Regions from separate parts of the Herbaspirillum seropedicae genome, predicted to be linked through region 1. Evidence: predicted binding sites of a transcription regulator. Region 1 holds the regulator's gene; the other holds the start of a gene.

Region 1 (3,246 bases):
ACGCCACCGCCACCGGCGGCACCTTGAACGAAGTGGTGCACGCCTATTCCAGCTCGGGCCTGGCTGGCTGCATCATCACCAAGCTCGACGAAGCTGCCACCATCGGCAATGTGCTGGACGTGGTGATCCGTCACAAGCTCAACCTGCACTATGTGGCCAACGGCCAGCGCGTGCCTGAAGACCTGCATGTGGCCAACAAGCTCTACCTGGCCGACCGCGCCTTCAAGCAAAAGCGCGAGACCGCGCCCTTCGAATTCCAGGAGGGTGAGTTACCCGGCGTGATCGGTCCCACCGCCATGTCGATGAATGACAAAGGTCTGCGCGAGGTGAGCTTTGGCTAGTTACGATGGCGACCAGGCCGCTGGACTGCGCCGGATGCTGGAGCGTCCGGTCCCCAGGCTGTTTACCTTCTTTTCCGTGCTAGCGGAAGAAGACAAGAGCGCCATGCTCATCAATCTGGCGGCTTCGCTGGCGCAGGCCAAGCACAGCGTGCTGGTCATCGATGGCGACGTGGCCACCACCGGGCTGCTTACCCGCATCGGCCTGCGCCATGACGTGGCCACGCTGCAGGAGGTGGCGCGCATGGAGCGCGCACCACGCGAAGCGACCCGCATGTTGCCGGAAGGTTTTTCGATGGCGCGCATTGCGCGACGCAGCGTGCCCTCTGCCAGTGACCCGCAGGCCGGCCAACTGGCGGAGATCTTCGATAGCCTCATCGAGCAGGCCGAGATCACCCTGGTCAATGGCGTGCTGTCGGCGGACCAGTCGCTGCCGGTGCCGACCATGGAGATGGGAGAGATCGTGATCCAGGTCTCGACCACGGCGTCCTCGATCAAGGCTGCCTATGTGCTGCTCAAGAGCCTGAGCGACCGCATCGGTCGTCGCCCGTTCAGCCTCATCGTCAATGATGCGACCGAAGCCGAGGCGCGCACCGTCTACGCCAACATGGCGCAGGCGGCCAGCCGCTACCTGGCGGCGCAGCTCAATTACCTGGGCGCCATCCCGGCCGACGACCATATCCGTCGCGCCACCGGGCAGGGGCGTGCGGTGATGGATGTGTTTCCGTTCGCGACGGCGGCGCTGGCTTTCCAGCGCCTGTCCAAGAAATTCACCGCGGCCGAATCGGCGCGCAGCACTTACGGGATGGCGACCGACGGTGCGAGTCTGGGAGTGTGACGTGCATGTATAACGTCAAGGGAAAAAAAGGCAAGAACGATTTGCTGGAGCAGCATGCGCCGCTGGTGAAGAAGCTGGCGCATCAGCTCAAGGCAAAGTTGCCTCCCAGCGTGGAGGTGGACGACCTCATCCAGGCCGGCATGATGGGCCTGCTCGACGCCGTCAACCGCTACGAGGAAACCCATGGCGCGCAGTTCGAGACCTATGCCGTGCAACGTATCCGCGGCGCCATGCTCGATGAGCTGCGCAGCAGCGACTGGCTGCCGCGCAGCATCCGCCAGAACGCCCGCAAGGTCGAAGAAGCCATGCAGACGCTGCTGCAGCAACTGGGCCGGCAGCCGAAGGAAGCCGAACTGGCGCAGCACATGCAGATCAGCCTGGAGGACTACCAGTCCCTGCTGAGTGAGTGTGGCGGCCATCAGTTGATCTACTACGAAGATTTCCATGACGACGATGGCGGCCACGAGCACTTCCTGGACCGTCACCAGACCTCGGACTCCGACGATCCTCTACAGAACCTGATCAATGGCGGCTTCCGCGAAGCAGTGGTGGATTCGATCAAGGCGCTGCCCGAGCGCGAGCAGATCCTGATGGCGCTGTATTACGAGCAGGAGATGAATCTCAAGGAAATCGGCGCCGTCATGGGCGTGTCCGAGTCGCGCGTCTGCCAGCTGCACAGCCAGGCCATTTCGCGCATGCGCTCCTATCTGCGCGAGCATTCCTGGAGCGGCGTGGCCTGATCCCATCGGCGGCCCTCCAGCATGAAAAAAGCCCGGCAATTTGCATTGCCGGGCTTTTGCTTTTCTGCTGAGGCAGGGAAGGGGGGGGCTTACACTACACCCAGCCTGCGGCCAGAGGCGCTGATACTGTTCTGGCCATCGGGGCCATAGAAATTGCCGGCGCCGGTCTTGCCTTGCAGGATGGTCAGGGCGCTCTGGTTGAGCGAGATCTTCTTGCCGATCAGCAGGCCGTTGACGCGGTTCAGTTCCTTGGCGTCCTGCGCCAGTTCGAACAGGGCGGCCCAGTGCTCACGGTCAGTCTCGCTGCCGTGCTCATTCATCCATTTCTGCATGCCGGCTTCGTCTTCGCTGTAGCCCAGCTGGCCCAGGAGAGCGTGGCGGTTGCCGGCCAGGGTGGCCATGTCGGCGACGATGGTGGCTTTTTCGGAGATCACCTCGGTTAGGCCTTCCGGCGTGGCGTCGGCCAGCAGCGCCTGTTCCTGGCGCAGTTTTTCGACCAGGCGCGACAAGGCCGCTTGTTCCTGTTGCAGTTGGCTAGCCGGGTTCATGCAGATCAATCCTGTACTGGGGGATCAGGCGCGACGGGCGTTGATCAGGGTCTTGACGGTGTCGATGAGGCCGTTGGCCACCTTGTCGGCGTCGATCTGGAAGGTGCCATTGGCGATGGCGGCCTTGATCTCGGCGACTTTCTTGGCATCGAAGCTGCCGCTGCTGCTGCTGACCTTGGTTTCCAGCGACTGGTAGGTCGCCGACAAGCGCACGCTGTCGGAAGCGGCAGAACTGGCGGCGTTGTTGCCGGCAGTCGCGCCCGCCTGGGCGTTGTTGCGAGGCTGGGCCTGGGTCTGCTCAGTGTTGAGCGCGGCGGATTTGAGGGCGTCGTTAACGTTCACGGCAGTATTCCTTGTAGGGTGGGGGCGCTTTGCACCCGCCTGTCGCATTGATTATCGACCATTTCCGCGCAAACTTTAACAGCCAGCGCATCTAATTGAGGGGTGTGAAGGATATTTCTTCACATTCTCTCATATGACGAGACCCGAGGAGGAATTGCCCTGTATCAATAGTTGATTTCCAGAATCCCGCCGGCCTTGGCAATCCCGCTGACCACCTGGCCTGCAGCGGTGCGCGCCTGCGTCATCTGGCCCTCGTTGGCATTGGACAGCGCGCGCGCTTCGGTGGAAATCTGGAAGCCGGGGCCATTGGAGACCACGCGCACTGACTGGCCCTGCTGTACCACCCGCTGGTTGCGGATGGCGTCCATACGCAGGGGCGTGCCGGCGCGCAGGGACATGCCGGCCACACGGCCGATGACCTGCGATTCTTCGGTGATCAC
Region 2 (3,246 bases), 1.1 Mb from region 1:
GGACCTGCACCAGGATTACCTGTGCGGTCTGTGCCACATGCCTTCGCGCGCTGGCAAGACCAAGAAGGCCAAGGACGCTGTGGTGCTGGGCTTGGCCGAAGCGGCACGGCCGCTGGCTGCTCCCGTGGCCGTGCCGCTGGCTGCGGTCGCCTGAGGGAGCTGCGCATTGCAACGGCCCCGGCAGGTCGCATCCGCAATAGGGGCCGTTTGAACTGATGTCCGAACACCAGAACCACGTCGGCGCACGCCGCCGTCCGCTGCGGCAGGCGCCGGCCATTCAGGCGCTGTTGCTGTTTGTGCTGGGCCTGATCGGGGCCAACCTGATCGATGTGCTGTGCCAGCGCATGGGCCTGTCGGCTTTTTCCTCCATCGAGATTTCCCTGCTGCATGGCGTACTGGCCGCGTTGGCCGCGCGCCTGCGCCGCATGGCGGTCTGGTGGTGGGTGATCCTGCTGGTGTTTCCGCTGGCGGCGCTGGGGGTGGGGCGGCTGCATTTGCCCTCGTGGTTGTTCCTGGCGGTATTCCTGTTCATGCTGCTGCTGTTCTGGTCCACCTTCCGCAGCCAGGTGCCGTTCTATCCCTCGGGGCAGGCGGCCTGGGATGCGGTAGCGGGCTTGCTGCCGGCGGACCGGGCGATCCGCTTCCTGGATATCGGCAGCGGCCTGGGCGGCGCGGTGCTGGACCTGGCCCGCCGGCGCCCCGAGAGCGAATTCATCGGCATCGAGATCGCCCCCTTGCCCTGGCTGGTCAGCCGCCTGCGCGCCGCACTGGGGCGGCATCGCTGCCGTTTCGTGCGGGGTGATTATCTGTTACTTGATTTTGCTGACTACGACGTGATTTTTGCCTACCTCTCGCCCGCCGCGATGGTGGCGCTGTGGCGCAAGGCGCGCGCCGAGATGCGGCCCGGTTCCCTGTTGCTAAGCTATGAATTCCATATTCCTGGTGCCACGCCGGACGTGGTGATCCAGCCAGAAGGGGGCGGGCCGGTGTTGCATGGCTGGCGGATGTAGCGGATGTTCCGGATGTTCCGATGGCCGGGGGAGGGGCTGCGAGACGTAACGTCTTAAGTTTGCCCATCTTTGACCGTAAATCAAAAAGGAAGAGCGTTTTTCGGATATGTATTCCCTCATTTGCTTGATTGGAATACCTGTAATCTGATGAACGTGAAAATACACTCAACGCCACAGGGACGGGAGTAGGCACTTGTTAGTCATCATTGGATATATCGTGGTCATGGCGTCCGTCTTCGGCGGCTTTGCCATGGCGGGTGGGCACCTGGGGGCGCTGTTCCAGCCAATCGAACTGCTCATGATCGGCGGCGCCGCGGGGGGCGCTTTTCTGGTCGGCAACAACGGCAAGGCGATCAAGGCCACGCTGAAGGCCCTGCCGACTGTGTTCAAGGGCTCCGCCTACACCAAGGCGCTCTACATGGAGCTCATGGCGCTGCTCTTCGAGATCCTCACCAAGTCCCGCAAGGAAGGCTTGATGTCGATCGAAGGCGATATCGAAGAACCTGAGAGCAGCCCCATCTTCAGCAAGTACCCGGGCGTGCTGGCTGACCATCACCTGATCGAATTCATGACCGATTACCTGCGTCTGATGGTGTCGGGCAACATGGATGCCTTCCAGATCGAAAACCTGATGGACAATGAAATCGAGACCCACCACCACGAGGGTGAGATCCCGGTCCACTGCATCGCCAAGCTGGGCGACGGCATGCCGGCCTTCGGTATCGTGGCGGCGGTCATGGGCGTGGTCCACACCATGGAGTCGGTGGGTATCCCACCCTCCGAGCTGGGCATGCTGATCGCGCACGCGCTGGTGGGTACCTTCCTCGGTATTCTGCTGGCCTATGGTTTCGTCGGTCCGCTCTCCAGCCTCCTGGAGCAGAAGCTGCATGAATCGACCAAGATCTACCAGTGCGTCAAGGTGACCCTGCTGGCCAGCCTCAATGGCTATGCGCCGGCGCTGTCGATCGAATTCGGCCGCAAGGTCCTGTTCTCGACCGAGCGTCCGACCTTCCTGGAGCTGGAAGAACACGTCAAGCAAGCCAGGGGCAAGTAATGCGTCCACAGGCCGCAGACCGATACACATCTACAGCATTGAAGCAGGAGTAAGGCATGGCCGACGAAGGGCTACGTCCCATAATCGTTAAGCGCATCAAGAAGGGCGGCGGTGGCCATCATGGCGGCGCCTGGAAGATTGCGTACGCCGACTTCGTCACGGCGATGATGGCGTTCTTCCTGCTGATGTGGCTGCTGGGCTCTACCGCCAAGGGTGACTTGAACGGCATCGCCGAATACTTCAAGACGCCGCTGAAGGTGGCCATGGCTGGCGGTTCCGGCAGCGGTGACGCCAACACCGTGCTGCCCGGGGGCGGCAAGGACCTGACGCGCCAGGATGGACAACTGCGCAAGGGCGAGACGGATGTCACGGCGCGCAAGCAGAACCTCAAGCAGGCCCAGCAAGAGCTGGAAAAGATGGAGCGCACCCGGCTGGAAGAATTGAAGTCGCGGCTGGAAAAGGCGATCGATTCCAATCCTACGCTCAAGCAGTTCAAGAACCAGCTGTTGATCGATATCACTTCCGAGGGCCTGCGCATCCAGATCGTGGATGAAAAGAACCGTCCCATGTTCGCCCTGGCCAGCGCGCAGTTGCAGCCCTACACCAAGGAAATCCTGCACGAGATCGGTCGCACCCTCAACGATGTGCCTAACAAGATCAGCCTGTCCGGCCACACCGATGCAACCCCTTATTCCAAGGGCGAGAAGGGCTACAGCAACTGGGAGCTGTCGGCTGACCGCGCCAATGCCTCGCGGCGCGAGCTGATCATCGGCGGCATGGATGAATCCAAGGTATTGCGGGTGGTGGGGCTGTCCTCGGCGGTGCTGCTGGACAAGGAAGATCCGTTCAACCCGATCAACCGCCGCATCAGCATCATCGTCATGAACAAGAAGGCCGAGGAAATGGTGGAGAAGGACAGCGGATCGCTCAACGTCCCCACCGACGCCAGCGATGGTGAAGTGCAGCAGGGCCTCAATGTCCCTGCGCGGAATTGATGTACGTGTTTTCCATTTGAACAAGGGAAGAGAGCCGGATATGCCGACCAAGACCATGCTGCAGGAGCTCAAGCGCTTGTTGCTCGATACTGCCAGTGGTGGCAGCCGTCAGCTGACGGAAGTCGAGTCGGACCTGGTGCAGACCAACATCCTGCTGGGCGAAGCCATCGGCAAGCTCGGCACCAGC

Evidence for each region. Region 1 encodes FliA, which starts transcription of late flagellar genes. Its sites were predicted from a motif close to CTAAAGTTTNNNNNNNNNNNGCCGNTA; they were not measured.
Region 2: motA (flagellar motor stator protein MotA) is a predicted target of FliA. The motif match lies at 1,063-1,089, and genes of this name have one in related genera.

What each region holds. Positions count from the first base shown of each region.
Region 1 is NZ_CP011930.1:2,293,107-2,296,352, forward strand. Features, by position in the region: gene flhF (flagellar biosynthesis GTPase FlhF) at 1-341, shown strand, start outside; gene ACP92_RS10120 (MinD/ParA family ATP-binding protein) at 376-1,176, shown strand; gene ACP92_RS10125 (RNA polymerase sigma factor FliA) at 1,182-1,916, shown strand; gene ACP92_RS10130 (flagella synthesis protein FlgN) at 2,006-2,464, opposite strand; gene flgM (flagellar biosynthesis anti-sigma factor FlgM) at 2,489-2,806, opposite strand; gene flgA (flagellar basal body P-ring formation chaperone FlgA) at 2,971-3,246, opposite strand, start outside.
Region 2 is NZ_CP011930.1:3,401,450-3,404,695, reverse strand. Features, by position in the region: gene flhC (flagellar transcriptional regulator FlhC) at 1-154, shown strand, start outside; gene ACP92_RS14945 (class I SAM-dependent methyltransferase) at 216-1,010, shown strand; gene motA (flagellar motor stator protein MotA) at 1,204-2,064, shown strand; gene motB (flagellar motor protein MotB) at 2,121-3,059, shown strand; gene ACP92_RS14930 (hypothetical protein) at 3,100-3,246, shown strand, end outside.